DNA from 3 places in the Williamsia sp. Y844 genome. Region 1 is predicted to be linked to each of the others. Evidence: predicted binding sites of a transcription regulator. Region 1 holds the regulator's gene; each other region holds the start of a gene.

Region 1 (10,679 bases):
CCTCGGTTCGGGGGACCGCGCCGCACTTGCCGCCCTCGGTCAGCCGGAGTGCGAGATCTTCGGTGTCGATGGTCGGGGCCCGTGGCAGGTTGCCGCGGCAGCGACGCAGGGTTTTGCGGTCACACCCGAATTGCGTTATGCCGGAGCGCCGTTCGGCGTCGGCTACAGCGTTGCCCTATGGGATCTGACACCGGGGGACCTGACGCCTGGGGACCCCGCATGGTGACCCCGATTGCCGTGATCGGTCCCACGGCCAGTGGCAAATCTGATCTGGCACTCGACATCGCCGAAGCACTCGGTGGCGACATCGTGAACATCGACGCGATGCAGCAGTACAAGGGGATGGACATCGGCACCGCAAAGGTGCCGGCCGGCGAGCGCCGCGGCATCGTTCACCATCAGATCGACGTCCTCGAGGTCACCGAGACCGCGACCGTCGCGCGCTACCAGCAGGCGGCGCGGGCCGACGTCGAGGCGCTGCTGGCGCAGGGTCGCACACCGGTCGTGGTCGGTGGGTCGATGATGTACATCCAGGCATTGCTCGACGACTGGAAGTTTCCGGCGACCGATCCGGAGATCCGCGGGCGCTACGAGGCCGACCTGGAACGGCTGGGTTCGCTGGCGCTGCACGATCAGCTGGGCACGGTCGATCCCGAAGCCGCCCGCAACATCCTCGACACCGACGGCAGGCGCATCGTGCGCGCGCTGGAGGTGGTGGAGCTGACCGGGCAACCGTTTGCCGCCTCGGCACCGACAATCGGTGAACCACGTTGGGACACAACCATCATCGCGCTTGATCGCGATACCGCAGAGCTCGACGACCGCATCGCGTCGCGGACCGAACAGATGTTTTCGCAGGGGTTTGTCGACGAGGTGCAGGCACTGTTGTCGCAGGGCCTGCGCGAGGGTGTCACCGCGGCGCGAGCGATCGGATATTCGCAGGTGATCGCCGCCCTCGACGGCGAATACGACCTCGCACAGGCGCAGGAACTGACGTTCATCGGCACCCGCCGCTACGTGCGCAGGCAGCGGTCGTGGTTCCGGCGCGACCCGCGGGTGCACTGGCTCGATGCGGCGACACCCGATCTGCTCGGTCAGGCGTTACGCGCCGCAGGCAGGTGAGAACCGGACAGACCCCAGGACGGGTAGTCTTGACGAAATGTTCGGGCGTGTTGATTTTGTGAAGGGGCACGGCACGGAGAACGACTTCGTGCTGTTGCCCGATGCCGGGGTGCAACTGGATCTGACACCCGATTTCGTGTCGGCACTCTGTGATCGCCACCGTGGTATCGGTGCTGATGGTGTGCTCCGAGTGGCCACTGCAGGCGCACTGCTCGGTGCCGGAGTCCTCGAGGTGCTCCCACCCGGCGTCGCCGAGGATGACTGGTTCATGGATTACCGCAACGGTGACGGATCGGTTGCAGAGATGTGTGGCAACGGGGTGCGGGTTTTTGCGCACTACCTCGCCGCACACGATCTGGTGACCGGGCGGACCTTCACGGTCGGCTCGCGCGCAGGTGGGCGCGAAGTGACCGTTCACCATCTGACCGAATCCTCGGCCGACGTCAGTGTCCTGATGGGCCGGGCCCGCGCCGGCGTCGAAAGCAAGGCCACCATCGGAGACCAGACGTATTCGGGTTTGTCGGTCAACGTCGGCAATCCTCATCTGGCCTGCGTTGTCGAGGGCCTCACTCTCGAGCGTTTGAGGAACATCGACCTCACCGCACCGATTGCCTTCGACCACAACGACTTTCCCGAAGGCGTCAACATCGAGCTGATGACACCGCTGGCCGAGTCGGCCGACGACGCGGTGGTCGGTGAGGTGTCGATGCGGGTGCACGAGCGCGGTGTGGGAGAGACCCGCAGCTGCGGCACCGGCACCGTCGCGGCGGCAAATGCGGCTTTGCGGTCGGTCGGGCGGAGCACCGGTGCGGTGGTCGTGAACGTTCCCGGTGGTGCGGTGACCGTCACTGTCGGTGAGAACGACAACGAGCTCCGTGGACCCTCGGTCTTGGTCGGTGCCGGAATGCTCAACGCAGGGTGGCGTTAAATCCGTTATGCAGCAGACCTGTCCGAATGTCACGATGTTCATCTCATGACTGAACACGAACCCGACTCGAACAAAGCCGACGCGAACGAAGCCGACGCGAACGAAGCCGATCCGAATACCCCCTACTCGGACGGCCCCGACACGGACGGCCCCGACGCAGACGGCCCCGACTCAGACTTTCCGGAGTCGAAAGCCCGAGCGCCACGCGCCCCGGAGGTTCACCTGCCGAACTTCCACAAGGGTCCGACGATCGGCGACATGCAACTCGACGATCGTGCGTCGTTGCGACGGGTTGCAGGTCTGTCCACCGAACTCACCGACGTCACCGAGGTCGAATACCGGCAGCTTCGCCTCGAACGGGTCGTTCTGGTCGGTGTCTGGCTGCAGGGAAGCACCACCGCCCAGGCGGAATCGAGTCTTGCCGAACTCAAGGCCCTGGCCGAGACCGCCGGGTCCGAGGTGCTCGAAGGTCTCATCCAACGTCGGGACAAGCCGGATCCGGCCACCTACATCGGATCGGGCAAATCCCATGAACTTCGCGACATCGTCGAGGCCACCGGTGCCGACACCGTCATCTGCGATGGTGAACTGACGCCCGCACAGCTCACCGCGCTGGAGAAGGTGGTGAAGGTCAAGGTCATCGACCGCACCGCCCTTATCCTCGACATCTTCGCCCAGCACGCCACGTCGCGCGAGGGCAAGGCCCAGGTCGCGTTGGCCCAGATGGAATACATGCTGCCGCGTCTTCGCGGTTGGGGTGAATCGATGTCCCGTCAGGCCGGTGGCCGGGCGGGCAGCAACGGTGGCGTGGGTCTGCGTGGTCCCGGTGAGACGAAGATCGAGACGGACCGCCGCCGTATCCGCGAGCGGATGGCGAAGTTGCGCCGCGAGATCCGTGAGATGAAGACGTCGCGAAACACCAAGCGCACCAAGCGGAAAGAGTCCGCTGTCGCATCGGTCACGATCGTCGGTTACACCAACGCGGGCAAGTCCAGTCTGATCAACGCGATGACCGGATCAGGTGTGCTGGTGCAGAATGCGCTGTTCGCCACCCTCGATCCGACAACCCGGAAGATGTCCCTCGACGACGGTCGAGAAATCGTGGTCACCGACACCGTCGGATTTGTCCGGCACCTGCCCACCCAGCTGGTCGAGGCGTTCCGTTCGACCCTGGAAGAGGTCATCGACGCAGATCTGCTGTTGCACATCGTCGATGGTTCGGACCCGATTCCCACCGAGCAGATCAGCGCGGTGCGCAAGGTCGTCGATCAGGTGATCCAGGACGAGAAGGCAACCGCACCACCGGAGCTTCTCGTGGTGAACAAGATCGACGTCGCCGATCCGACGGTCCTGACACAGCTTCGCAGTCTGTTCCCCGACGCGGTCTTCATCTCGGCGGCCACGGGCGAAGGTATCCCGGAACTGCTCGAGCGGGTCCGCGAGTTGGTGTCGCGGCATGACGTCCATGTCACCGTCCGGGTGCCGTACTCCCGGGGTGACCTGGTCTCACGCATCCACGCCGAAGGCGATGTGTCGCGGGAGGAGCACGGAGCCGATGGCACGGAGATCGTCGCCAGTGTGCCTTCTGCGCTGGCCAGCCAGCTGGCCGAGTTCGCCGCATCTGATCTGTTCTAAAAATCCAGGCCTCCAGGCCCTTGGGCAGAATGTAGAATCCGGTTACAGTTACTGGCACGTCCGCGTTTTGACACCTCGTTATGGAGACCTTGATGGAACGTACGATTTTCGAGCCTGAACATCTTCTGTACCGCGATTCGTACAGAAGCTTCCTCGAACAGCATGTGGCGCCGTATCACGCCCGCTGGGAAGAGCAGAACATCGTCGATCGTGATGTGTGGATCGAAGCGGGTAAGAACGGCTTCCTGGCCGTGGACGCTCCCGAAGAGTTCGGCGGCGGCGGAGTCGACGACTTCCGCTACCAGGCCATCGTCTCCGAAGAGTCCGCCAGGGGTGGGTACAGCGGTTTGGGCTTCACCCTGCACAACGACGTCATCGCGCCGTACCTGCTGGAACTGACCACCGAGGAGCAGAAGGCGCGCTGGCTTCCGGGATTCACCTCCGGCGAGCTCATCACCGCCATTGCGATGACCGAGCCCGGAACCGGTTCGGACCTGCAGGGCATCAAGACCAACGCCAAGAAAGACGGCGACCACTGGGTGCTCAACGGATCGAAGACCTTCATCACCAACGGCATCAACGCCGACCTGGTGATCGTGGTCGCGCGCACCGACCCCGAGGCCGGCGCGAAAGGTTTCAGCCTGCTGGTCATCGAGCGTGGCATGGAGGGCTTCGAACGCGGCCGCAACCTCGACAAGGTCGGCATGAAGGCGCAGGACACCGCCGAACTGAGTTTCGACAACGTCCGTGTGCCCGCCGAGAACCTGCTCGGTGAAGAAGGCCTCGGCTTCATCTACCTCATGCAGAACCTGCCTCGCGAACGCCTGTCGATCGCTGTTGTCGCCGCGGCGGCGATGGAGCAGGTGCTGGAGACCACCGTTCAGTACACCAAGGACCGCAAGGCCTTTGGTCGCTCGATCGGGAACTTTCAGAACACCCGGTTCCTGCTGGCCGAACTGGCGACGTCGACCACGACGACCCGCGTCTTCGTCGACCACTGCATCGGTCTGCTGAACGAGAAGAAGCTGACCGTCCCGGATGCCGCGATGGCCAAGTACTACGCCACCGAGAATCAGGTGCACCTGGTCGACCGGTGTCTGCAGCTGCACGGTGGATACGGCTACATGCGTGAATACTCGGTCGCCAAGGCATTCCTCGACTCTCGTGTGCAGACCATCTACGGCGGGACGACCGAGATCATGAAGGAAGTGATCGGACGTAGTCTCGGGGTCTGATCACCCAGTGGTCCCCTGAACTCGAAAGGCGGGGTGTACCGGGATATCCCGGTACACCCCGCCTTTGATCTGTATGAGAGTGATCTGCCTCCGACTCGGAGGTCAGAGTCGACGCATCACAGTGACGACCTTGCCCAGGATGACGGCATCGTTACCCGGGATGGGATCGAACACCGGGTTGTGCGGCATCAGCCACACGGCGTCCTTGGTGCGCTTGAACGTCTTGATCGTGGCATCGCCGTCGATCATCGCCGCCACGATGTCGCCGTTGTCGGCAACATTCTGCTGGCGTACGACCACCCAGTCGCCGTCGCAGATCGCGGCGTCGATCATCGATTCACCGACGACCTTGAGCATGAACAGCGAACCTTCGCCCACCAGCTCTTTGGGGAGTGGGAAAACGTCTTCGACAGCTTGTTCGGCGAGGATCGGACCGCCGGCCGCGATCCGGCCGAGGACCGGGACGAACGTCGGCGTCGGCAGGGATTCGTCCGGTGCCTGAACCTGTCCGGCGGCTGTGGCCGGATTCAGATCGGTGTCCTGGATGTTCACCGCGCGAGGCCGGTTGTTCTCGCGCTGCAGGAAACCCTTGCGTTCCAGCGTGCGGAGCTGGTGGGCGACGGACGATGTCGAGGTCAGGCCGACAGCGTCACCGATCTCCCGGATGCTCGGAGGGTAGCCGCGCTCGCGGACCGAGGTGCGGATGACCTCGAGAACCGCTTTCTGGCGGGGGGTCAGTGAGCCCTCGGCGAGTGGTTCGGTGGCGACAACAGTGGTCGCGGTCCCGTCCGCCGGTGTCGGGGGCTGGGTTCTATCGGCCATCAGGTCCTCCAGTTCATGCGGTGTCGGGCGGGGTCCATGTCGACAAAGATAGTGCAAATGGTCACAAGTCTCAAACATTTGTTCGATCAGGCGTGGCGCTTTGTCGGAGGCCCGTGGTACTAATCGAACACTCTTTCAATCGAACGAGTGATCGAATAGGGATCGAACCGATGACCGAGGACTGAACCCCATGACTGCAGCCACCACCATTATCCGGCCGGCCACAGCTCGGCCTGTTCACCACCCCGAGAGCGGTACCCGCACGCGCACCACGCGCCCGGTACGGCCCGAGGACACATCACGCCCGGCCGGTCGCCGTCTGCCTGCGCAGCGCCGGGTGGCCGTCTCGTGTGCCGATTCGCGTAACTCCGAGCGGCGGATACCGACCGCTCGCGAGATGGTCTTCGCCCGCAGGCGCGCCTGGGCGGGCGCGGCGGTCGCCGGTGTCGGTCTGATGCTCGTGGTCGCCTTCATGACCTTCTTCGGCGGGGTCATGCAGCAGTCCGCGGATCCGGCCCGCGTCGGCACCGAGGTCGTCCGGGTCCAATCGGGGGAGTCGTTGGGCGCCATCGCCTCCCGCATCGCACCCGAGATGCCGACCGAAGCCGTGGTGGCGAAGATCATGGAGCTCAACGCCATGAACAACTCGGCACTGTCGGTGGGCCAGGCATTGGTCACGCCCGTCTACGCGAGGTAGACGTGGAGGGGCTGCAATCCCGGACGGTATCCTCGGAGTCACAGTGTCTGGTCACTCCGCCCAGGCCGTCGACCGTCGAGGATTCGTGCATGCATTGCCCGTTTTGCAAGAACGAGGACACCCGCGTAGTCGATTCGCGAGTGGCGGACGAGGGGCAGGCCATCCGTCGCCGCCGCGCCTGTTCGCAGTGTGCACGCCGTTTCACCACGGTGGAGACCGCGGTGCTCTCGGTGGTCAAACGGACCGGCGTCACGGAACCGTTCAGTCGCGAGAAGGTCATGCGCGGCGTCCGCCGGGCCTGCCAGGGCCGTTCGGTAGATGACGACAAATTGCAGCATCTTGCGCAGCAGGTGGAAGAAGCAGTGCGGGCATCAGGTTCGGCGGAGGTACCGGCCAATGAGGTCGGTCTGGCCATCCTCGGCCCGCTTCGCGATCTCGACGAGGTCGCATACCTGCGGTTCGCCTCTGTCTACCGGTCATTCGACTCGGTGGACGATTTCCAGAAAGAAATCGACGACCTCCGATCAAGCAAGTCCTAGCGTCACTACCGCAAGTCCTAGCGCCGCTACCGTAAGTCTCGGATTGCCTTGATGGCACGCTTTTCTGAAATCGGGTACGCAGTTCGCAGCTGTTGAGCAAACAGTCCGACGCGCAATTCCTCGACAATCCAGCCTGCAGCCTCGCTGACCGCATCGCGCCGCTGCGGCGGGATCATCCGCAGATGGTCTGTCCATGCGGCCACTACGCGATCGATGGCTGCCATCGACGCGGCGTCCCGTGCGGCGGAGGCAGGCAGCTGTTCCAGCCGGGCCAGGGCGGCATCCAGATACCGCGGGATCTCGGGGAGGTGTTCGGCGCCGGTGGCCGAGATGAATCCGTCGAAAACAAGATCGCCGAGTTGATCCCGCACGTCGTCGGCAGCGTCGGCCACCGTGGTGGCCGCGATGGCGGTGCGCAGCGGAGCCACCCGGGTCAGGATCGCCGCGGCTTGGCGCAGTTTGGTCGTGGCCCGGCTCGTGACCTGCCCGGCGACATGGCTTTTCAGGGCGGTGTAATCGGCAGCGGTCCAGACCTCCGGCTGCGGGGGGACCAGGTCGATCACGGCCGCTCGTACGCAATCGGCAAGCAGCGCCTCTCCGGTTGGGTAAGGGCTTTGGCTCAGCGCCAGCCGCTCCGCGGTTCCGAGAACAGAAGTCGCGTTGTGCCGTAGGCCAGGTACATCGTTGATCAGCAGTCCGATCAGGGCGTTGTACATCGCGCTGCGCTGCTCGGACTCGGTCGACATCGGTGCGACGGTGAAGCCACCTCTGCGGGGCACCAAGGCCGGGTAACTCGTGATCTCTTGTCCGGCAACAGTGTTGCGGACCGAGCGCGCGATTGTTCCGAACGTCTTGTCTGTCCAGGTGGTTGCCACCGGCGTCGACTCGGTCGCGGCCTCTTTCTCTAGAGCCGCGCGGGCCTTGCCGCCGAGTCGTTCTTGGAGCTCTGTCAACGATTTGGAGTGGCCCAACTCCCGGCCGTCCGGGCTGAGCGCCACGAACGTCATCCGCAGGTGGTCGGGCAGTGCGGTCGGCCTCAGATCGGCGGCTGCGATTCTCACTCCGGTGAGCCGGGTGAGTTCGGCGGCGACGCTGGACGTCAGGGGCTTGGCACGCGGTGTGACCGCATCAAGGATTTGTGAGGCCAGATCCGGTGCCGGACCGATTTGGCGCCGAAGGGTTTTCGGCAGGGTGCGGATCAATTCGGTGACCAGTTCGGTGCGCATAGCGGGGACCAGCCAGTCGAAGCCCGAAGGCCGCGCCCGCATCAGCAGGGGCAGCGGAATCAGCACACTGACGCCGTCGTCCTCGGCGCCGGGCTCGAAGTGGTACCGGAGATCGTACGTGGCATCAGCCTGGCGCCAGGTGTCCGGGAAACCGGCCGGATCGCCTGCAACAACGTCGGCGGGATCGAGATCGAGGAGGTTCGGGTCCTTCTTGCGTGCGGTTTTCCACCAGGTGTCGAAGTGCCTGCCCGAGACCACCTCTTGACCAACGTGGCGGTCGTAGTGCGCGAACAGGGTGTCGTCGTCGACCACGACATCGGTGCGCCGGACCCGGTGCACCGACTCTTCGGCGTCGTCGAGTAACGCCCGGTTGCGATGGAAGAACGGATGCTGGGTGCGCCAGTCTCCTTCGACGAGGGCACTGCGGATGAACAGCTCGCGGGCTGCCTCGGGGTCGATGGATCCAAAGTTCACCCGACGTCTGGTGACCAGGGGAACGCCGTAGAGCGTGACCCTTTCGTAGGCCATCGCCGCCGAGTGTTTGCTCGACCAATGTGGTTCGCTGTATTGGCGTTTGACCAGATCGCCTGCCAGTCGCTCGGCCCATTCGGGTTCGATGCGGGCGACGGTCCGGGCCCACAGGCGGGAGGTCTCGACGATCTCGGCCGCCATCACGAACCGAGGCGGTTTGTTCGACAGATGCGAGCCGGGGAAGATCATGAACTTCGTCCCGCGAGCCCCGAGGAACTCTTTGGATTCTCCTTCGCGGACGCCGATCTGGCTGAGCAGACCCGACAGGACCGATTGGTGGACGGCGACCGCCGTCGCCGAATCGGATTCGGGCGTCTCGAAGTCCGCCGGGACGGTCCAGCCCAGATCCCGGGCGATCCGGACGAGTTGCGAATGTAGATCACGCCACTCGCGGATGCGCAGTCCGTGCAGGAATTCGCGGCGCATGCGTTTGCGGAACTGGCTTGAGGACAGCTCTTTTCGCGTGTCCTCGAGATACGTCCACAGATTGAGGAGGGTCAGGAACTCGGAGCCGTCTGCGGCGAACCTGCGGTGTGACTCGTCCGCCGCCTGCCGGTGTTCGGCGGGCCGTTCCCGGACATCGGGTAGCGACAGTGCGGCGGTGAGTACCAGCATCGGCCCCAGGACACCTTGCTTGTCGGCCTCGACCAGCATGCGGGCCAAACGCGGGTCCACCGGGATCCGCGCCAGCGATCGGCCGATCGGCGTCAGCTGCCGTACCGGGTTGTCGGGGGTGGCAGGGACGAGCGCGCCGAGTTCTTCGAGAAGTTGCTGTCCGTCGCGGATGGCCTTGGGATCGGGAGGCTCGACAAACGGGAACTTGCCGACATCGCCGAGGCCGAGCGAGGTCATGTTCAGGATCACCGCGGCCAGATTGGTCCGCAGGATCTCGGGCTCGGTGTATTCGGGCCTGCTCAGGAAGTCGTCTTCGCTGTAGAGGCGGATGCAGACGCCGGCGGCCACACGACCACAACGTCCGGCACGCTGGCGGGCGCTGGCCTGCGAGATCGGCTCGATCGGCAGTCGCTGAACCTTGGTGCGGGTCGAATAGCGCGACATGCGAGCGGTTCCGGCGTCGATCACATAGTGGATGCCCGGCACCGTCAACGAAGTCTCGGCAACGTTCGTGGACAACACGATCCGTCGGCCCTTGTGGGAGGCGAACACGCGGTGCTGATCAGCGGCGGACAGACGGGCGAACAGCGGGATCACCTCGACACCACGCGCTTCGAGGTGTTTGAGGGAGGCAGCGGTATCGGTGATCTCGCGTTCGGTGGGCAAGAACACGAGGATGTCGCCGGGCCCCTCGGCGAACAACTCGTCCACTGCGGCGCCGATCGCCTGCAACTGATCGAGGTCGGCTTCGTCCTCGTCCTCGACGACAAGTGGCCGGTAACGGATCTCGACCGGATAGGTGCGCCCGGACACCTCGATGACGGGAACGGGTCGTTCTTCGGTGGCAAAGTGATCGGCAAATCGACCGGGCTCGATGGTCGCCGAGGTGATGATCACCTTCAGATCGGGACGCCGGGGGAGTAGCTGTTTGAGATATCCCAGGATGAAGTCGATGTTGAGGCTGCGTTCGTGGGCCTCGTCGATGATCAGTGTGTCGTAGTCGCGCAGCATGCGGTCCTGGGAGAGTTCGCGCAGAAGGATGCCGTCGGTCATCACCTTCACCAGGGTGTCGCGTGAGGCCTTGTCGGTGAACCGGACTGAATAGCCGACCACGCCGCCGAGTTCGGTGCCGGTTTCTTCTGCGATGCGTTCGGCGACCGACCGTGCTGCGAGCCGTCGTGGCTGCGTATGGCCGATCTTTCCCGCGACCCCGCGGCCGAGCTCCAGGCAGATCTTCGGGAGCTGGGTGGTCTTGCCCGACCCGGTTTCACCGGCGACAACGACAACCTGATGCGCTTCGATCGCGGCGGCGATCTCGGCGCGCGCCGC
Region 2 (10,679 bases), on a different contig from region 1:
CGCCTATGACGCCCTGTCCGATGAGGACAAGGCCCTGGTCGCCGACCTGCGGGTGGTCCACAGCTTCAGCACGGCGCAACTGCTGGCCAATCCGGACCCCACAGACAAGCAGCGGGCTGCGTGGGCCCGGGTTCCCACCCGAGTCCACCCGTTGGTGTGGACACGCCAGACCGGACGCAAGTCCCTGCTGATCGGCGCCACCGCGGGTGAGGTCGTCGGCCTGCCACCCGAGGAAGGTCGAGCACTGATCAGCCGTCTGCTCGAATGGTCCACGCAGCCGCGTTTCTCTTTGCGCCATCACTGGCATCGCGGCGATCTGGTCTTATGGGACAACACCGGCATGCTCCATCGGGCGATCCCTTACACCGCCACTTCACGCCGGCTCATGCATCGGACCACGCTGATCGGCGAGGAAGCAGTCGCCTGAACCCTCGCGGGTAGATTCGTGGCATGAACGGCAAGGCGATGTGGCAGTGACGGCGACAGACACTTCCACCCAGGACAGCACCGACGACGCACCACCGGTCCTCTTTCCTCGACTGCTCCCCTGGATCCTGGGCATCTGCGGCGCCATCGGTCTGGCGGCATCGTTCACCTTGACCGTCGAGAAGTTCGAACTGGCGGCGAACCCGGACTATGTGACCAGTTGCGATATCAGCCCGGTATTGAACTGCGGCTCGATCATGGACACGTCCCAGGCGGCGCTCTTCGGCTTTCCGAACTCGCTGATCGGACTCGTCGGGTTCTCGGCACTGCTGGCGATCGCCGTCATGATGGGACGCAAACCTTCTGCGCTGATCATGCTCGGCATGCAGGTCGGACTGACCGCCGGCATCGTCTTCATACATTGGTTGATATTCCAGAGCCTCTACCGCATCGACGCGTTGTGCCCGTATTGCATGGTTGTCTGGGTCGTGACCATTGTCGCGTTCTGCTACGTGAGCCTGCGCAATGCCGACGACTACATCGCGGGCGGTGTTGCCCGGAAGATCCTCAACGGGGCATTGAGCATCCATTCCCTGATTCCGGTGGTGTGGATTCTCGTGATCGCCGGCCTGATCGGACAGCATTTCTGGTGGTACTGGTCGACGCTCATCTGACACCGAGCGGTCGGTTGACCCATGAACGGCGCACTTTTCCCGAAGAGCCACCCATGGCAATCAGTCTGAAGAACCCGGGTCTGAGGCCCGCGGCGTAGAACAGCACCCTATGTTCGCGATGGCAAAGCCGTTATGCTCGATATCAATCTGTGCCGGGCAAGCCCAGGAGGACGGCGAAATGCACACCACGGATAATTCACCTCACCCATTGGTCACCGCGTCGGACGTCCACAAGGTCGCATTCCGCAAGCCCCCGCTGGGCAAACGCGGCTACAACGAAGACGACGTCGACAGCTTCCTAGACGAGGTAGAAGAAACACTCCGCCAACTACACAACCGTCTCGCCCGCTACGAAGACCCCACCCGCTGAGAGCACCGATCAGGCCACCACCACGATCGCGTTCACGGTGGAGAACAACCGCAACCGCGTGATCGCAACCTAGACTCGGACAGATGACGGGTCACGGCAACGCTGCGGAGAAGGAACTCGGACCGCGGATTCCAGCCAAGCCGAATGGGCGTGCGGCACAGCGCCTCGAGACACGTCGACGGATCTTCGATGCCGCGGTGGCCGAATTCAAACGAACTGGCGTGGCCGACGCCGATGTCGGTGCCATCGTGACCGCAGTAGGTGTCGCACGCGGCACGTTCTACTTCCATTTCCCCAGCAAAGAGCACGTCCTCATCGAGATCGAGAACGCCGAGGTAGCCAGAGCTGCAAGGGATCTCGAGCGATTCATCGCCAAGTCGCCCGATTTGGCCGAGGTGCTCTCGGAGACCGTCCGCCTGACAAAATCAGCAAAGCGCAGGCTCGGAAAGAACCTGTTCCGGGATGTCCTGGCCCTGTATTTCTCCCCCACCCGCCCCCAGCCCGATCCCGCCCCCGCCAAAGGCCTGTCCGTCATCGAACTCGTCATCACCCAGATCGAACAGGCCCGCGATCGCGGTGAGATCTACGCCGACGTCGACCCCGCGCACAGTGCGCTCTTCTTCTTCCTCGGCCTCTATGCCTACCTGACCGTCAGCCACGAAGGTCCTCAAGATCCACATGTTCTCGATCAATACGTGGCCAGCGTCATGCGAGGCCTCGAACCCCGCTGACCGTCAGCAGGATTACCCGACGCACTCGGCGAAGACACCAGTGACCCTGAAGTGGGGTGCCCTGCGTATCCGAGGCGTACGCAACACGTTGCCCCACAAGGGTTTTACTTCGAACAGATCCGAAAACCATTACTCGAACAAACATTCGACACATTGTGTATCCCGGGGTATGTTGGTTGAAAGATTTCGATCAGATGTGCTGGGGGGCATGATGACTGACGATCCGTTTGATGAGGTTCCGGTTGGTACTTCTTCGGTTCCGGTGTTGGTGCGAAAGTACCTCGAGCTGGAGTTGCTGCTTGCCGATATCAATGATTGTTCGTCGTCGGATATGTCGGATGCCGAGGTCAATGAGCTTGTGCGGGTGCATGAACGGATCGTTCGTAAGCTCGAGTTCACCGGGCTACGGCACCTATTGGTGGCCTCGGACCGCTCGTCGTATTCGAAGGCCGGATATTCGTCGTTCTTTGGCTTTGTCCGCGGCGAGTTGCGGTTGACCAAAGGCCAAACCATGTCCAGGATCCGCGGTCTGGATGCAGTCGGCCGATTCCATACGATGCAGGGTGAAGAGCTGGCACCGAAATGTCCTGCCGCCGAACAGGCCTGGTCCCAAGGGTTGATCGGCGCAGCACATATGGATGTGATGCTAGATGTTCGTAAACACATCCCGTCAGCGTCGGATTCGGCGGTGTATGACGTGGTTGATCATTGGATGACCGAAGAGGCCGTCGGCCAGGATTCGACTCAGTTGGCGGCGTCGGGCCGTCAGGTGCTGGCCCGGGTCGATCCCGATGGCCGGCTGACCGATGATTCGGATCGGGCCCGTAAACGTTCGGTGAGTTTGGGTAATCAGGGTGTGGACTTGATGGCCAAGATCTCCGGCACCCTGGATCCGGAAACGTTGGCGTTGTTCACGACGGTGATGGATGTCTGGGCCGCCCCGGGCATGAACAACCCGGCCGACCCGAACTCGCCGACCGGGGCCAGCGATGACCCGAAACAAGATGCAGAGCTGATCAAGGCTGCCGCCGAGCGTGACACCCGCTCGATGGGCCAACAACGCCACGACGCGCTCAAAGCGATTTTGAAAACGATTTTGGAGTGCAACCTGCTCGGCAAGTCCCATCGGGGTTTGCCGGCGCAGCTGATCATCACGATGACCAAACAACAACTCGAGAATTGTGCCGGCATCGCAAAAACTGCCTCCGGCGTGGACATTCCGGTCAAAGAGGCACTGCACCTGGCAGCGCGTTCCGACAAATACTTGGCGGTGTTCGCCAACCACAGCGCCGAGGTGCTGTATTTCGCCCGGGCCAAACGCACCGCGCAGAAGGGTCAGCGGTTGGCGTTGTTCGCCCGCGACCGCGGTTGCTCGCACCCCGGGTGCACCAATCCGGCGGCGTGGGTGGAGATCCATCACCTGATTGCCTGGATCAACGGTGGTCTGACCGACATCGATCTGATGGGATCGGCGTGCCCGCCACACCACAAACTCGTCGGAGACGGCCCGGGTCAGTGGCAGACGATCATGATCACCGAGGGGCCCGACAAGGGCAGGGTCGGGTGGATACCACCATCGTCGGTGGATCCGGAACGAAAACCGCGGGTCAACCGTGCCCAGCACGTCAACGAAACCTTCGCAGCGGCCTGGGAGAAAGTCCTTGCCGACCGCCAAACAGCGTTGGTCAAGACCCGGTCGGAACTGACCAGAAGCGGGCTTGAGCACCCCGACGAGCCGGATATCGACAATCCCGAGCAAGTCGAATAATGCTCAGGAAGTATATGTTTCGCGCCGACAGGGCGGTCGATCACGGTGCAAAAACTGCGGCGCCCGCGATGAGGGATGCGCACTGTGTCTAATTTTGCCGACTGAAGTCATTGACAGATTTCATTGACATCAGTCAGTGAATGGGTCTAGAACTGACATATCCGCCGAGATCGAGATGGGGTCCTGGATATGTGGCTGGACATTCTGCGACTGGTGGTCGCTTGGAGCGCGATGGGTGCCGTGATCGCGTTCTGGTATTGGGTCATGAAGAACATCGGTACGTTCTGATGACCGGCGCCGGCAGGGCGAACATCGCTGGCAACGTGAGTGTTTCACGATGAACGGGACACCGATCCCGACTGCGCTCACCCTCGAGCGCAGCTGCGGCCTGACTGCCGCCGCCTTCTCGGAGCGACGCCGGAGCGGTGCTCGACTGATGACGGGCGAGCATCGAACGTTCGGACTCAACCGCCTCCAGAACATCGTCCAGGTGCCCTATCCGCCGATCTCGACGGATTGGACAACACGAACATTGACCTGCGGTGTTGCACTGCAGTGTTCGCCATCCAAAGACGACATCGGACGCTACCCACTGCACGAACTCTCGCCTCGTGGGCTGGCGGCTCTGACCATCGTCGAGGCGGGGGTCGCACTGCGCTGGATCGCCGATCACTGGCCCGGCCTGATACCGGAACTCGATCGCATTCTGACCGGGCTTCCGGTTGCGGACAGCGGCTTCGACGCCCCCGACATGCTCCGGCATGCGGACATGATGGCCAGTTCCCGCGAGAGAATCGACCCGCACCCGCTTCTCGGACAACTAACACTGCAGGCCCCGCCAGGCCGCGGCCTGGCTACCGCGATCAAGCGGGCGTACAGCCGGATGCCGTGGACTTCTCCCCGCAGCGACGCCCAGCGCCTGTTGTCCATCCCGGTCGGAGGTGAAGGCGGAATACGTAATTCGAACCTCCCGCCACCGAGCCGGCCCGAGGACGAAGACATCGAGATCCGGCCGGACCAGCGGGCGGGCATCCCCTACCCCGAGTGGAACGCATGGCGTGAGAGCTTCCTCATCGACCATGTTGCGGTGTTGGAACGAAAGCATCGGGGCACCGGCAGGCCGGGTCCACCTGTGTCGACAGATCTGCGGCAGTGGTTCGCCGAACACACACACCGATCGATCAAGAGCCGTCTGGAGGACGGATCCGATCTCGACGTCGACTCGTACGTCAACCACCACATCGACCTGATCACCGGAGAAGCCGCTGAACCCCGGGTGTTCCGGGAGCTGTTACCCATGTCGCGGGACGTGACCACTGCCCTGCTCCTCGATGGCAGCTCCTCACTCGGCATCCGCCGCGGCGAAGTCTTCGAGCTGGAACTGGCCTGCGCTGACGCACTTTCACGCGCGATGATGCTCACCCGAGAACGTCACGGAGTGTTTGTCTTCAGCGGCAACACCCGCCACCGGGTGGAGGTGAACTGCCTCAAGGACTTCGACGACACACATCTGGTCGTTCCGAGTGGTTCCGGCCTGGCAACCGGTGGGTACACCCGGCTCGGCGCCCCTATTCGGCACCTGACAAGCCGCCTGCTGGCCCAGCCCTGTGAACGGCGACTGCTCATCGTCATCGGCGACGGACTGATATCCGACGAGGGCTACGAGGGGCGATACGCCTGGGCCGACGTCGCCCACGCACTCGAAGAGGCCGACGACGCCGGGATATCGGTCTACTACATCGGCGTCGGTCCGGCCCGTGTCGACCCGCTACCCGAGGTCTTCGGATCCCGACGGTCTCAGCGAATCCGGCAGGTCGAACAACTACCCCGCGTGCTGGCTCATGTCCACCGAGAACTCCTCAGCGTCTGAACAATTGGAGCACAAAGACCTTGACCACCGACCTCTACCTCCCCACCGGCAACGAAATCGAGATGTTCGAGCGGGCTTTCAACCAGCAGCTTCCGGTGATGCTGACCGGCCCCACCGGTTGCGGGAAGACCCGGTTCGTAGAGCACATGGGCGAACTGTTGGGCACTGCCGTCGTCACCATCAGCTGCCACGATGATCTCACCAGCTCTGACCTCGTCGGGCGGTTCATGGTCACCGGCGGAGACGTCCGGTGGACCGACGGCCCCCTCACCCGCGCGGTGAAGGAGGGTGCGATCTGCTACCTCGACGAAGTGGTGGAAGCCCGCCACGATTCGCTCGCGATCCTGCATTCGCTGACCGACCACCGCCGGGCCCTGTATCTCGATCGCGCCAATGAAGTCGTCCGAGCACCGCAGTCGTTCATGGTCGTCTGTTCCTACAATCCGGCATACCGTAGCTCGCTCAAGGAGCTCAAACCCTCTTTCCGGCAACGGTTTGTGACCCTGCCGATGCACTATCTCCCGCCCGACCGCGAAGCCGCCGTCCTGGTCGCCGAAGCCGGCATAGACATTGCCGTGGCCAACCGACTTGTCCACTGCGCCATCAGTATCCGCGAGGCAGACGAGGTGTACCACTTCGAACCACCGTCGACGCGTGTGCTGGTGACCGCCGCGAGACTCATCGCCGCGGGCGCGTCCGAGATGCAGGCCGCCGAAGCTTCGATCCTGGCACCACTGAGTACCGACGGTGCCATCAGCAGCGGCTTGAGAGAAGTCGCCGCAGCAAGTCTGCAGGCCACCGAATACCAAGACTCACAGACACATTGATCGAAGGGAGCGGCTCGTGAACGAACAGGACAGGCGGCGCAAACGGGCGCTGATCGTCTTCCAGATCTTCGCGTACGGCTTCCTGCTGTCGCAATTCTTGATCCAGCTCTACATGTACACCGCTCGGGATTGGTAGGCAGGCCATGAATCTCCCTTCGATCAACCTACGGCGTGACAAGAGCGCCGGCAACACCTCCGCCTCCTACGACGAACACCAGGACGACTCGCGCCGCGCACAACGCGAAGCCGACTGGTGGCTCACCATCGGGACGCTGCTGATGGGAACGTTGGTCCTCGGAATCGTCGGCCTGCCCATCTTCCTGCGCGGCGTGTGGCTCCAGCGCCGGGCGGGACTCGAAGGCCTGTCGGTCCGGCCCATCCTCGTCACACTCATCGGCTACCTGGTGATCCTCGACGCCGCGCTCAACAGCCTCGGCTGGGCGCTGGACCTCATCGCGAACCACACCCTGATCAACCGCGTGATCCTCACCGCCTGGGGAAACATGTTCGACGCGGGCTACTTCTGGCACTACAACGAACTGTGGATCGGCGGCGCGGGCGGTCCGGGCGAAAAGGGTTGGGAGGTGGCCCTGATGCTCACCGTCTTCCCGATGCGCATCGCGGCCGGCATCGCCTTCCTGCAGATGAAGCGCTGGGGCCACCAGTGGATGATCGTCACCTGCTGGTTCGGCGTGGTCATCTGGATCGGTTACACGTTCAACATGACGATGTACGCCGATGTGCGTTACTCGGGCGTGGTGCTCCCGGTGATCGGCTGGTGGTTGTACGACATCTTCTACATCACCCCATTTCTGGCGATCCCCTACCTACACACGGTGAATCGAGAGATCTTCACCGACTGATCGCCGTCCAACCGGCAAAGGAGGACATCATGTCCGCAGAGTCACCTAAATCTCCATCGGTGGACGAGTCACCCGACGACGAACTGCCACTGGGTACAACACCCCCGTATGCCCGCATGCACAGGTTCATCAAGCGCGGGGTGTTCGTCTGCCTCTTCGCCCTCGTCATCGAAGGTGCGTTCACCGTTCCGGCACTGGCGATCTGGTACGGCTACCCCACGCTGTCGTTCCAAGAGATCTGCAGCGAGATGCTGAAGGTCCGGTACTCCGACGACACCCTCGAGTGTGAATATCCATACCCGCTGTTCGGACCACCCGAAGGCGCCGGCCAACAGACCGCCGAAGACGAATGGGGCGTGCAGCCGAAGCCCGGCTGGGACCCGATAGGCTTCCGCGAACTCGTCCGAAACCACGAAGAGCGCGAAGCGCGCGAGTCCGCCGGAAACTAGTGGCCGCCGTTGCCAGCCAACACGGATTGATGTCGGGTCGACTGGAATCCCAGATGCCGCTCGGGAACCGCCGCAACATCACCGGCATGTGATCACCATCAGAAAACCTGTGGCGTGACGGAGAGAAGAGTGGTTGGCACTCAATCGGTCTCCGCGAGACGGCGCTACTCGACGGGTTGCCGGTTCCCGGTCTTCGCTCGCATCTCCACTATGTCGTCGTCGAGTTCCACCCCCACTGAATTGAACATCCAGGAAGTCACCTCATAAGCCCCAACCGTGAAGATGACATCGAGAATCTGCTGGGTATCAAGGTCGCCGGCGAGTGCCTCCCAGGTTTCCGGGCCGATCTTGCCATCGAGGACCAGTTCGTCGACGGCGCGTAACAGAGTCGCGTCCGAGTCAGACCAGAACGGCGCGGATGGCCCCCAGCCAATCCGGGAGATCTCCTCGTCGTCGATACCGGCGTCATGCGCCATGTAGACGTGTTGCGCCCACTGATAGGCCGAATTGCGAAGAACTGCAACCCTCATCACCAACAGTTCACGTTGCCGGGCTGTCAGAGTTGTCGACATCAGGATGTGTCCGTTGAAGGTGAACCAGGCCCGGGCGAGCGCGGGATGATGCGCGAGCGTGCCCATCGTGTTCTTTCCTTTGGGCCGGTCAGATCGGGTCTGGACCACATAACGCGCCGACGGTGGAGTCATCGCTTTCAACGCATCGCGCATCTCGGTCGACCACTCTTTGGGCGGCAGGGGTTCAATACGTGCCATCGGTAGGTTTCCTTCCACCAGCGTCCTATCGGGATACCGAGATCGCACCGACGTGGTCGGTCGAACAATACAGTCGTACAGGGCTCGCGGGGTTCAAATCAAGAACAATTGAAAATTCCGGCTCGGCGACACCAACCCGGGCGGCCAGGCCGGCATCGACGCGGTACTGACAGTTGGGTCACTGATGCGGCATACTTGCACAGCAAGGCCCGAAATCCGAATGGGATCCTGCAGCACAACAGGGGGTTTCACATGTCTGCAGCGTCCCGGCGCACCGGCGTCGAGATGTCGAAGACTCGAGACGCTCTGCTCGACTGCGTCGAACGCCTGATGCTGGAAGAGGGTTATCCGCGAGTCACGTATCGCGCACTGGCCGCCAAAGCGAACGCAACCCCCAGCCTTGTCCAATATTACTTTCCAACAATTGATTCCGTCTTCGTCGCCGCGATACAGCGACGTACCGAACAGAATCTCGATCGTTTGACGAAAGCACTCGAGGCACACCCCAACCAACCACTTCGCGCCATCTGGGACTACAGCTGGGAAGAGGCCAGCGGGCCGCTCATGACCGAGTTCATGGCTCTTGGAAACCACCGCGAGTCCGTCGGTGCTGAGCTCGCTGTCGTGTCAGAGAGACTTCGCAGCATCCAACTCGACGCCCTGGCGGATCGGCTGATCTCCAGCTCGGCGATGAACCAAGAACTCTCCACCGGTGCGCTTGTGCTGCTGATGTCCAACATCCCGAAGATGCTGAATCTCGAGAAGGGCGTCGGAATCGCGACCTCGCACGACGAACTCATCGAGACGTTCGAGGCATACGTCAACGCTCTCGAACCGCCCGATGGCGACCAGCCGCGCACCTCCGTAGCCCCAGCTGACAGTGCCGATCCGGAAATCGAGCAACTTCGCGCCGAAAACAGATCACTCAAGCTCCTACTCGCCGAAGCCGAGCTGGAGAAGCATGCGTTGCGGAAAGCGACCGCCCGCAAGGAATGAGTGCGTCCGCGGCGCCTGGTATCGGCCGCGAAGAACCGCTCAGCGTAAAGGTAGCGGTTCTGTGCTGCGCCATGAAGCCCGATAGCGCATAGCGCGGCAAATCCACGACACCCGTCGGCACACTCGTCGGTGATCCGAAATTTCGCCAGTTCTTCACAAAGACCCGTCAGCGACGACTATACAAGTGTATGGTTCCCGCTGTACGACTGTATTGCGACTCCAATCATCCGGGTCTTCGTGAACTGAGGCAACCCGATACGACCCCGGGGCTGCCGCCCCGAATTCGCCGGCACGGCAACCGCGCGACGAAAGAGGAATCATGAACAACGTTGAACAACAGCCTTTTCCAGACTCCACGGTGGGTTCGGCGAAAGGCCTTGGAGTACCGTCTGCCGCCGCGGTCGACGTCTCGAGTGCCGACTTCTTCACCGACCAGACGTTGGCGGTCGACCCGTACGAGTACTTTGACGCAATGCGGGCGAAGTGCCCGGTGCAATCGGTGCCGCACCCCGGGGTCATGGCTGTGACGGGGTATGCCGAGGCAGTGGAAGTTTATCGGGATCAAGCGACCTTCTCCTCGTGCAACGCAGTCGGTGGCCCTTTCCCACCCCTACATGTATCCCCTGATGTCGATGACATCACCGAGGCGATCGAACAGAACCGAAATCAGTGGCCGATGGCAGAATTCCTCGTCACCATGGATGGTGAAACCCACCAATCCGAACGCACCCTGCTCAAACGCCTCATGACCCCGACCAGGCTACGAGAGAACGAGTCGGCGATGGCCGAGATCGCCGACGCCTGCATCGATTCCTTCATCGACCGCGGTGCGTGCGAGTTCATCGCCGACTACGGCAAGCCCTTCACCACCCTGGTCATCGCCGACCTTCTCGGAGTCCCCGAAGACGATCGTGAAGATTTCCGTAATGCGCTGG
Region 3 (10,679 bases), on a different contig from region 1:
CCGTCACCGAGTTCGGTGCGGGCGCACACCGCATACCACTGGTCGAGAACCACCGGGTCGTCACAGCGCCCGTCGTCGCTGCGGCCGTCATCATTGTGGACATCGTCATTCGTGGGCACCGAAGACCCCTTCCAGATCGTCGTGCTCGGCTAGCCAGTCGGCCCGCCGTTTGAACAGGCCAGGGACGACACCCCGAGCGCGGGCGATGATGTCCGGCAGGTCCTGTGACACCAGCTGTCCGTCGCGCACCACGACCTGACCGTCGATCATCGTCAGGTCCACATCCGAGCCGCGCACGGCGTGGACCAGGTTGTGCTGAAGGTTGAAATAGGGTCCATGGGGAAAGAACGGGGTCATTCGCGGGGTGTCGGTGCGGACGGCGATCAGATCGGCCTTCTTCCCCGGCTCCAGCGAGCCGATGTCGGCGTCCAGGCCGAGACCACGGGCACCGTTGATGGTGGCCATCTCGATCACCTTCCAGCTGTCAAGGGCGGCGGCATCCCCACTCGAGAGTTTCGCGAGAAGGGAGGCTGCCTTCATCTCCTCGAACATGTCGAGGTTGTTGTTCTCCTTCTCCCCGTCGGTACCCAGCCCGACGGTCACACCGGCGGCAAGTAGGCGTTCGATCGGTGCCACGCCGCTCGCCAGTTTCATGTTGCTCACCGGGTTGTGGACCACGGCGACACCACGCTGGGCGAGCAACGCGATCTCGTCGTCGTCGAGCCAGACAGCGTGCGCGAGCATGGTGCGCGGGACGTCGAAGAATCCGAGTCGCTCCATCGCCATCATGGGCCGACTGCCGTATCGCTTGTCGAACTCCGCGATCTCGATCTCGGATTCGCTGCAGTGTGTGTAGAACCCGGTGTCGTAGTCCCGTGCCATGTCGATGGCCCGGCGCTGCCCGGCGGCGTCGGCATAAAAGACATGCTCGAGTCCGACCCAGACCGACACCCGGCCGTTCGCCGCACCCTGACTGTGTTGCAGCAGCTGCTCGTTGTCGTCGAGGGTGTCGAAGTAGTCGAATTCGGGGTGCGCGCCCACGTAATTGACTGTGACAAGCCGGTTCCCGACCCCGGTGGCGGCGGCGACGCTGCCATGCATGTGCCGCCACATGTCGACGACGGTGGTGGTGCCCGCCAGCACACTTTCTGCGTAACAGAGCCAGGACGCCGCCTCGGCTTCGGCGGCGGTGACGACCCGGTGCATGGGGTCGATGTGCACGCGGAGCCATTCCCAGACCGGTAGCGCCTCGGCGGTTCCGCGCAGCAGCCCGGAGTGGCTGTGCGAGTTGATGAGTCCGGGCATCAGGAGGCGTCCGGGCAGCGCGGTCACCTGCGCCTCGGGATATTCGGCGGTGAGCTGACCGGTGGGTCCGACGGCGATGATCCGGTTACCGTCCACCAGTACCGCGCCATCGGGGATCACGGTGCGGGCGGCGTCCACGGTGACCACGGCGTCGGCGGTGAGAAGAGTGCTCATGCGGCGTTCCTTCCGGCGATCAGATCTGCCGCGCGCTCGGCGAGCGCGACGACGGGGGCATTGGTGTTGCACGAGGGCAATGTGGGGATCACCGAGGCATCCACCACGCGCAGGTTCTCGACCCCGTACACCCGCAGTTCGGGGTCGACCACGGCTCCGGCGCCGGTACCCATCGCGCAGGTGCCCGCCGTGTGGAAGAACGTCGAACAACTCATTCGCACGAACGCTGCGCGCTCGGCGCCGGTGAGACGACGATCAGGTGCGATCGGTCGCTCGATCAGTGCTCGGTAGGGCGCGGTCTCGGCCAGATCCATGATCGTGTCGAGTCCGGCGACCAAGGCCGCCAGGTCACGAGGGTCGGACAGATACCGCGGATCGATCTCCGGTGCGATTGCCGGGTCGGCGGACCGTAGGGTCAACTGTCCGACACTGTGCGAGCGCATCAGGCCAGGCGAGACCGCGAACACGTCGTCAGATGTTGAAAGGCTGTACTTCGCAGCGACTTCGGGCGTCGCGTGTGGTCCCTGTACGACAAAGGCATGCAGGTCGGGGAGCGCCTGTTCCGGAGTCGAGGACCAGTTCAGGATGGCGCCACCGCCGTTGTCGCGCACCGGTCCCAACGGCAGACGGGCGGCGAAGTTCACACCCATCAGCAGTGGATGGTCCTGCAGATTCTGTCCCACGCCCGGCAGGGCACTTCGGACCCGAATACCGTGCGCCCGCAGTTGTTCGGGTTCGCCGATACCGGCAAGCAACAGTAGGTGGGGACTCGAGATCGCACCGGCGGACAGAATCACTTCGCGTTCGGCGCGAACCAGGGTTCCGCCAAGACGCACCCCGGAGCAACGTGCACCTTCGAATTCGAGAGCCCCGACGTGAGAGCCCGTCCGCACGGCCAGATTGGTCCGCTGCTCTGCGGGTCCCAGATACGCACGGGCCGTGCTCATCCGCCGACCGTTCGCGATCGTCAGATTTGCGAGCGAGGCGCCGTGGACGTCCTTGCCGTTCGAGTCGTGCAGGACCGGGAAACCCAGTTCCGCAGCGGCACCGAGCAGCGCTTCGGCGACCGGATGGGGGTTTTCAGGCGTGGTGATGGTCAGTGGTCCTGCGCTGCCGCGTAATTCGGACGCACCGCCTTCCCAGTCCTCGCAGCGGCGGAAGTAGGGGAGCATCGACTCCCAGTTCCACCCCTTCGCTCCGCTGTCCTCCCAGATGTCGTAGTCGCTGGGGTGTCCCCGATACCAGAGCATGGCGTTGATGCTGCTCGATCCGCCGAGTACCCGCCCGCGGGGTATGGGTATGGAGCGCCCGTCGACGTTCGGGTTGGGTGAATAGGCATATCCCCAGTCATATTTCCCGGACAACAACCTCGCCCAGCCGCCCGGCTCGTCGATCTCGGCGAGGCCGTCGTGGGTCGGCCCGGATTCCAGCAGGAGCACGGTGACCTCGGGATCTTCCGAGAGCCGGGACGCCAGAACACATCCCGCGGAGCCGCCGCCGACGACGATGTAGTCGAACGTCTCAGTTGTGTTCACTGGGCCCCATGATGGTGATCTCTTCGGTGGCCTCCACGTGCCGGACGAAGATGTATTTGTCTTCGCGGCCGTCACTGTGCTTGCGTTTGATCCCGGGCTCGACCACGCTCGAGACCTTCGCAACCAGGACGTACGGCTCGTCGGCCACCAGCCCTGCCGCGCAGTGCTGCTCGAACTCTTCGAGAGTTGTTGCGGTGTAGGAGTGTTCGATGCCTGCGCCACGGGCGATCGCCGCGATGCTCACGATGCCCTTGGAGGTGTGCGTCGGTGGGCCCCCGATGGACTGGTAGCACTCGTTGTCCCACACCACGGTGAAGAGATTGCGGGGACGTTCGTTGGCAAGTGTTGCGAGTATGCCGAGGTTGAAGAGCATTCCACCGTCGGTGTCGAGGGAGATGATGCGCCGGTGTGGCAAGCCGACCGCGAGTCCGAATGCCTGTGGGGTGACGCATCCGAGTTGCTGTTGAAACAGGCTGGCGCTGCGCATGTGGGGTGCGGCGTTGTACCACTCGTCCACGCTGGCGCCGAGCGAGACGATCACCAGTTCGTCCGACAGTTTGTCGGCGAGGAGCTTCATGCAATCGAAGCGTGTCATGTTCGCTGTCGAGTCGTTCATCGGACCAGACCTCCGCCCAGAGCAATTGCCGAATGATGGTATGCCGCATAAGACCATTCGAAGGCGTCGTGAATCGCCCGCTCGATCTGGTCTTCTTCCCGCACGATGCGGTAAGGGATCCGCAGCGCATCGAGGATGGGTTCCATCGTGATGCCGTGCGGGACCGCCCACCAGTTGTTCTCACCGAGTTCGCCGCGGTAGCTCATGAGCATGATCACCGGGATCCCGGCGCCCAGGCCCATGCGGGCGAGCGGTTCCACCGAGGCGCGCAGCCCCGAGTTCTCCATGATCAGAGCGGCTCGTTTGCCCGAGAGGAAGATGCCGCCGCAGATGGCGGCACCCTCACCCTCGTTGGTGACCTGGATCGTGCGGATGTCGGGGTCGGCGTCCAGGGCCGGATAGAGCTCCTTGAACAGGGAGTCGGGGAGATAGCAGACGGTGCTCACGCCGGCCTTCTTGAGGCCACGGATCACCGCGTCTACGGCGCTTTGTTGCATGGCAAGCCTTTTCTTCTCGGGTGTCAGGGGAAGACGGGGATGCCGGGCATCGCGATGAAGCCAGGCAGTGACTGCATGCGCCGCATCCACCACCGCAGCGCCGGATAGCGCCCGCGGTCGATGCCGATATCCCGGGTGAGGGCCCCGCCGGCGAACAGTGCGATGTCGGCGATGCTGGGATGTGGGCCGATGACCCAGTGATTGTCGATCCGTTGCAGCGCGAGGTGGTCATCGAGTTGTTGCACAGCCACTTTCGCCCGGGCGACGGCCTGATCCAGCGGGTCGGTGCTGTAGAGGGCGAGATCGCGCGCCGCAGTGATCGTGCCGAATGCGTTGGCACAGAAATCGAGCCAGTGGGTGAGCCGAGAGCCGTCCACGGATTCTCCAGACGCCCAGGTGGTGTCGGTCGCGAACTCCGTCGCCAGATACAGCAGGGCGTTCTCGGCGCCGCGTATGGTGCGGTCGCCATGGCGCAGAGCAGGCACTTCTGTTGCAGAGCCGGGGGGCAGCGGATAGCAGTTCACGGGTACTTTTGCATACTCGATACCGAGTAGCGCCAGCCCGAGCCGCACCTTGTAGCAGTCGAGATCGAGTTCGAAGTCATCGAGCAGCAACTCACTCACGATGCCACCGCCGCAGGTGCATTCATCTCATCGCGAAATGCATGTGCCCACAAGATGATCTGGCGTACCAGAGCCGAGTCGGCACCGACGACACAGATGTGGATCACGGTTGTGTTCTCGTTGTGGACCTGGATACCGATGACGAGCTCGTGGCCGTCGACGGTCATGTGGACGAGGTTGTCCGCATGTTGCATGTTGTCCGTACGTGAGGCGAGGGATTCCAGGACCCGGGGGACCGCGGCGTCGATGTACACCGAACATGCCGGCGTCGCAGAGTATTCCGGCGGCATATCCGGGGCGCATTCGATCTCGCCTCTGGTGGCACCGGATCGGCCGTCCAGCCACACCATCCCGTAACGTTCGGTGACGCGGTATCTGTCCGCGCGGACCGAGCTCGGTGGATCGACATCAGGATGGGCGGGTATGTGCCGGCATCCTCCCGCGGATTCGTATTCCCAACCGTGGTAAAGGCATACGAGCCGATTCTCGCGGACGAAACCCAGGCTCAGACGCATGCCGCGATGCGGGCAACGGTCGGCCCACGCATGGACGAGTCCGTCGCCTCCCCGCCACAGTGCGATGCCGTCGCCGCCCAGCGTCGTGTCTGTCGCCGAGCCAGAAGGCACGTCGCGGCTCAGCGCGACCGGTGCCCAACCCGAGGACAGGGTCGGTTGAGATGGGAGCATCTCGGTGATTCCTTTCTCTTGCGTTGCTCGTGTTCAGTCGAGGTGGGCGACGTCGTGGACAACGCTGCTTCCGGGCGCGAGTTCGCAGGCCATCTCGAAGGCTCCGACGAGGTCGTGTTGGCCGCTCACCCGCACGACGATCCGATGCGGGGCGGCTTCCAGTACCACCGCGTCCACGTCGAGAACTTCGGCTCGCGCGATGATGAAGTCGCAGAATGTATCCGGCATCAGATCTCCACTCAGGATCAGGGTTGCCGCCATGTCCGTCACTCAGATCATGTCGAGGATCTTGGTGGTGAACAGCTGATCCGCGGTCACGTCGATCCCGTTCGCGGACAACGTGGCGATGTTCTTCTCGATCAAGGCCGGTGGCAGGGTGAGCAGTCCGCCGGCATCGGTGTCGGGTGTGACCATGATCTGCGGCAGGGTCTGCGACTCGAGCAATTGCTGTGCGCGGTCGAAGCCCTGGTCTTTGCCGAAGACGTTGAGGGTCAGATCGGTGCCGAGAGCAGGATCGGCCACGTTTGCCTGCCATCCGAGTCGTTCCGACCGAAGGAATCCGGCGAGCATCTCGGGATTCGTCTCGACGGTCTCGGTCTTGGCGAAGTAGACACCCGAGAACACCGCATAGCCGAAGTCGGCGAACAGGAAGGTGTTGGTGTCAATGCCTTTGGCCTCGAGTTGGGTGGGCTCGTTGATGACAAAGACGACCTGGCCGTCCACCTCCCTGTTGACCACGGGCGCGGGATCGAACTGCACCGGAACGACCTCGATACTGTCCGGGTCGATGTTGTTGATCTGCAACAACAGGTTGAACGACGTCTCATTGAGTGCGGCCACACCGATCTTCTTTCCGATCATCTCCTGCGGGGAATTGATGGGAGAGTCCGCGAGAGACAGGATGCAGAAGGGACTCTTCTGGAAACGGGTGCCGAAGACCTTGAGATCGGCGCCCTGGGTGATCGCGTTGGCGACCACATCGGCGTTGCTTCCACCGACCGCTGCCTTGCCGGACATCACCACGGTGTCAGGACTGACGTTGGGGCCACCGTTGAGGAAGCCCACCTTGAGCTTGTTGTTCGCGTACAGGCCGGTGTCAGAGGCGATCCAGCTACCCGAGTGTTCGGTGGTCGGCAGCCAGCTGAGCTGGTAGTCGATGGAAGTGGTGCCGTCGGCCGCCACCGAAGTCGACGAATCGGAGCAGGCCGTGAGCAGCGTGGGTCCGCCGAGGGCGATTGCTCCGAGACCGAGACCGCCCTTGAGCAGACTGCGGCGGGACAGCGAGAATCCTGCGTGGGACATGGGGTTCTCCTTGTGGTGAAGACGTGTGCGGGGAGGGGCACTTGCGGTTGGCATCGGGAAGTGTGTGGCGAGACCGAGAGACCGGTCTCAGGTCAGGACGGCCGTTTGCATTCGCGTGGCGATACGGCGATGTTCACGCAACATATCGGGCAAGGCCGCAGATACCGGTTGTCCCTCGTCGACAACAACTTTGCCGTTCACGACGGTTGTCCATGCACGTGCGGGACCGCAGCGAAGTAATGCCTCAACGGGATCGGAGAGTGCTCCGGCCAAGGACACCGGGTCGAGGTGCCACGCGACCAGATCGGCGAGGGATCCCACTGTGAGCCGCCCCAGTTCGTCGCCCCATCCGAGGCATTGCGCCGAGCCGACGGTGGCGATATCGAGGGCATCGCGGGCCGTCATCGCGGTAGGTCCACCCTGGAACCTGGCCAGTAGCAGGGCGGTTCGCGCCTCTAGCCACATCGAGGCGTGATCGGTGGACGCCGAGCCGTCGCAACCGAGACCAACGGCCATACCGTGCTCACGAAGGGTTCGGACCTTGGCGGTTCCGCCGCCGATCAACATATTCGAACTGGGACAGTGGGCAACGCCGACGCCTGCCGACGCCAACCGCCGGGCCTCGACATCGCTGGGAAAGATGAAGTGCGCCACCCATGACCGAGGTCCGGCCCAGCCCACGTCCTCGAAGTGCTCGACCGGCGTACGGCCGTACTTTTCCAGGCAGTAGGTGTGCTCGTCGGTGTCCTCGGCTAGGTGCGTGTGCATGCGGACATCGTGTTTCTCGGCCAGCTCGGCGGTGGCACGCATGAGCGTGTCATCGACCGAGAAGGGTGAACACGGTGCGAGACCGATACGTGTCATCGCGCCCGGTTTTGGGTCGTGGTACCGCTTGATCAGGCGTTCGGAGTCCTCGAGGATTGCCTCAGCGGTCTGCGTGACGCTGTCCGGCGGAAGCCCACCGTCCTTGACGGACAACGACATCGATCCGCGAGTCGGGTAGAACCGGAAGCCGATGTCATTGGCCGCGCGGATCTGGGCATCGATCAGATTGGGTCGTGGGTGCACATAGAGGTGATCGGTGGACGTGGTGCAGCCGCCGAGCAGCAACTCGGTGAGCCCGATGTACGTCGACACGTACACCGCTTCCTCATCGAGCATCGACCAGATCGGATAAAGACCCGTAAGCCAGTCGAACAGCGAACCGTTTACCACAGGACCGTAGGAACGGGTCAGATTCTGATAGATGTGATGATGGGTGTTGATCAGGCCAGGAGTCACCAATCGTCCGCCCAGAGAGCGGATTTCGATCGCTTCGGGCTCGGTCCCGGCGGATCCGAAGGCGGCTACGCGGCCGTCCGACACCGCTAGCCAGGCGTCAGTGAGTTCGTTACCCGGCTCCAGCATGAGATGTCCGATATCACGAAAAAGCAGGTCGTACATTCAATCCTCCAGTGTGCCAGACAACTTTCGTCTGTGATGGCCCTCGCGCCCACCACTGGAGGTGAATGTCCTCTTCTGGAGGGGAGCTCCAGATCGTGTCCGGCGATGCCGGGCGGACTGTTCCGGCTCAATCGTTCTGGCCGGTAGTTCCTGAAGTTACGGTTGCCGTTTGTCTTTGGTGAAACGGCGATGTTAACGCTGCGTAACCGGTTTGGGCACAGGGTGGCGGTTAAGCGGAACCGGTTGATGGGTTGTACGCCCTTCGCTGCCCGCGCCTAGGCCTCCACGCGATTCGAACAAACATTCGACATATCGTGTCATCCGGGGTATCCTGGTTGAAAGCTAGCGATCAGATGTGCTGGGGGGCATGATGACTGACGATCCGTCTGACGAGGTTGCGGTTGGTTCTTCTTCGGTTCCGGTGTTGGTGCGCAAATATCTCGAGTTGGAGTTGCTGGTTGCCGATATCGCGGACTGCACTGATTCCGATATGTCCGATGCGGAAGTCAATGAGCTTGTGCGGGTGCATGAACGGATCGCCCGTAAGCTCGAGCTCACCGGGCTGCGACACTTGTTGGTGGTCTCGGATCGGTCATCGTTTTCGAAGGCCGGGTATTCATCACTGTTTGGTTTCACCCGTGGCGAGTTGCGGCTGACCAAAGGCCAAACCATGTCCAGGATCCGCGGCCTGGAAGCTGTCGGCCGATTCCACACGATGCAGGGCGAAGAGCTGGCACCGAAATGCCCTGCCGCCGAACAAGCCTGGTCCCAAGGGTTGATCGGCGCCTCGCACATGGATGTGATGCTGGATGTACGCAAACAGATCCCCTCAGCTGCTGATCCGGCCGTGTATGACGTGGTCGATCAGTGGATGACCGAAGAAGCCGTCGAGTCCGATCCGACCCGCCTGGCTGCAGCGGGCCGTCAAGTGTTGGCCCGGGTCGATCCCGATGGCCGGTTGACCGACGACAGTGATCGGGCCCGCAGACGCTCGGTGAGTATCGGCGATCAAGGTGTGGATCTGATGGCCAAAATCTCAGGCACCCTCGATCCAGAAACATTGGCATTGCTGACCACCGTGATGGATGTGTGGGCCGCAACGGGGATGAACAACCCTGCCGACCCCAACTCGCCCACCGGCGCGAGCGATGACCCCAAGCAAGATAAAGAGTTGATGAAGGCAGCCGCCGAACGTGACACCCGTTCGCGGGGCCAGATGCGTCACGACGCGCTCAAGGCAATCCTGAAGACCATTTTGGAATGCAACCTGCTCGGCAAGTCCCATCGGGGGTTGCCGGCGCAGATCATCATCACGATGACCAAACAACAACTCGAAGTGTGTGCCGGGATCGCGAAACCGCTTCCGGGGTGGATATTCCGGTCGGGGACGCACTGGAGTTGGCGACCCGGTCCGACAAATATCTCGCGGTGTTCGCTGACCACTCCGCTGAAGTCCTGTATCTGGGCCGGGCCAAACGGACTGCGCAGAAAGGTCAACGCCTGGCCCGCCGCATCACAAAATGATCGGTGATGGTCCGGATCAGTGGCAGACCATCATGATCACCGAGGGCCCCGACAAAGGACGGGTGGGGTGGATACCGCCGGTATCGGTGGACCCGGAACGCAAACCGCGGGTCAACCGCGCCCATCACGCCAACGAAACCATCGCAGCGGCCTGGCAGAAGACGCTGGCCGACCGCCAGGTGGCGCTGACGCAACACCTAGAGAAACTCACCCGAGATCATGGCAAAAAACCCGAACCCGAACCCGAACCTGACGCCGACGATCCCCAGCAAGTCGAATAGCGGCTATGGCGGATTTGTTTGGTGCTTCGTCGAGATGCGCCGCAAGTAGATCGCAGTCCCAGGCTACCAGACGCCTGGGGGACGGAACTGCACACTCACTCGAGGGCCGACGCCCGTGGTTTTCGGTACAGCGTGCTGCCAGGTGCGCTGACAGCTGCCGCCCATCACCAGCAGGTCGCCGTGGCCGAGTGTGAACTTCAGGGATGCGCCGCCGCCGATCGGGCGCAACAACAGTGCGCGTGGAGAACCCAGCGAGAGGATCGCAACCATGGTGTCTTCGGATTTGCCCCGGCCGATGGTGTCGCCATGCCAGGCGACGCTGTCATTGCCGTTGCGGTACAGGCACAATCCGGCCGAGGCGAATCCCTCCGGCAGCTCTGCGCGGTAGTGGTCCGTCAGAGAGTCGCGGCACGTGCCGAGCATCGGATGTGGACCATCGCCGGCGTCGCGGTATTGGTGGACCAGGCGGGGGACATCGAGGACGCGGTCGTACATCTGCCGTCTTTCGGCGCGCCACGGAACCTCTGCGTGCAGTCGGTCGAAGACCTCGTCGGCGCCGCTGACCCAGGCCGGTCGCAGATCGACCCAGGCGCCATCGGAGAGCTCGCGGCGGATCACGTTCCCCGGCAGCGGGTTCAGTGTGGGTATGGAGGTGTCGCTCAGATCCTCGAACAGCGACACCTGACGTCCGGG

What was found. Region 1 encodes LexA, which represses DNA repair genes until DNA is damaged. Its sites were predicted from a motif close to CGAACANNTGTTCG; they were not measured.
Region 2: AC1TQG_RS22575 (HNH endonuclease signature motif containing protein) is a predicted target of LexA. The motif match lies at 2,336-2,349, and genes of this name have one in related genera.
Region 3: AC1TQG_RS21965 (DUF222 domain-containing protein) is a predicted target of LexA. The motif match lies at 8,475-8,488, and genes of this name have one in related genera.

Annotation. Positions count from the first base shown of each region.
Region 1 covers NZ_JBXCJB010000003.1:257,840-268,518, forward strand. The annotation lists gene AC1TQG_RS18015 (class III extradiol ring-cleavage dioxygenase family protein) at 1-226, shown strand, start outside; gene miaA (tRNA (adenosine(37)-N6)-dimethylallyltransferase MiaA) at 178-1,122, shown strand; gene dapF (diaminopimelate epimerase) at 1,160-2,050, shown strand; gene hflX (GTPase HflX) at 2,309-3,685, shown strand; gene AC1TQG_RS18035 (acyl-CoA dehydrogenase family protein) at 3,778-4,920, shown strand; gene lexA (transcriptional repressor LexA) at 5,023-5,742, opposite strand; gene AC1TQG_RS18045 (LysM peptidoglycan-binding domain-containing protein) at 5,933-6,439, shown strand; gene nrdR (transcriptional regulator NrdR) at 6,529-6,978, shown strand; gene hrpA (ATP-dependent RNA helicase HrpA) at 7,005-10,679, opposite strand, start outside.
Region 2 covers NZ_JBXCJB010000004.1:307,947-318,625, forward strand. The annotation lists gene AC1TQG_RS22555 (TauD/TfdA dioxygenase family protein) at 1-427, shown strand, start outside; gene AC1TQG_RS22560 (vitamin K epoxide reductase family protein) at 474-1,100, shown strand; gene AC1TQG_RS22565 (DivIVA domain-containing protein) at 1,279-1,470, shown strand; gene AC1TQG_RS22570 (TetR family transcriptional regulator) at 1,554-2,201, shown strand; gene AC1TQG_RS22575 (HNH endonuclease signature motif containing protein) at 2,410-3,969, shown strand; gene AC1TQG_RS22580 (nitric oxide reductase activation protein NorD) at 4,307-5,839, shown strand; gene AC1TQG_RS22585 (AAA family ATPase) at 5,860-6,666, shown strand; gene AC1TQG_RS22590 (hypothetical protein) at 6,810-7,529, shown strand; gene AC1TQG_RS22595 (hypothetical protein) at 7,559-7,978, shown strand; gene AC1TQG_RS22600 (carboxymuconolactone decarboxylase family protein) at 8,143-8,748, opposite strand; gene AC1TQG_RS22605 (TetR/AcrR family transcriptional regulator) at 9,001-9,744, shown strand; gene AC1TQG_RS22610 (cytochrome P450) at 10,064-10,679, shown strand, end outside.
Region 3 covers NZ_JBXCJB010000004.1:182,764-193,442, reverse strand. The annotation lists gene AC1TQG_RS22015 (aromatic ring-hydroxylating dioxygenase subunit alpha) at 1-119, opposite strand, end outside; gene AC1TQG_RS22010 (amidohydrolase family protein) at 106-1,479, opposite strand; gene AC1TQG_RS22005 (GMC family oxidoreductase) at 1,476-3,014, opposite strand; gene AC1TQG_RS22000 (thiamine pyrophosphate-dependent enzyme) at 3,001-3,630, opposite strand; gene AC1TQG_RS21995 (thiamine pyrophosphate-binding protein) at 3,627-4,127, opposite strand; gene AC1TQG_RS21990 (glutathione S-transferase family protein) at 4,151-4,750, opposite strand; gene AC1TQG_RS21985 (Rieske 2Fe-2S domain-containing protein) at 4,747-5,436, opposite strand; gene AC1TQG_RS21980 (hypothetical protein) at 5,470-5,697, opposite strand; gene AC1TQG_RS21975 (ABC transporter substrate-binding protein) at 5,707-6,738, opposite strand; gene AC1TQG_RS21970 (8-oxoguanine deaminase) at 6,826-8,181, opposite strand; gene AC1TQG_RS21965 (DUF222 domain-containing protein) at 8,549-9,712, shown strand; gene AC1TQG_RS21960 (hypothetical protein) at 9,702-9,986, shown strand; gene AC1TQG_RS21955 (alpha-ketoglutarate-dependent dioxygenase AlkB) at 10,050-10,679, opposite strand, start outside.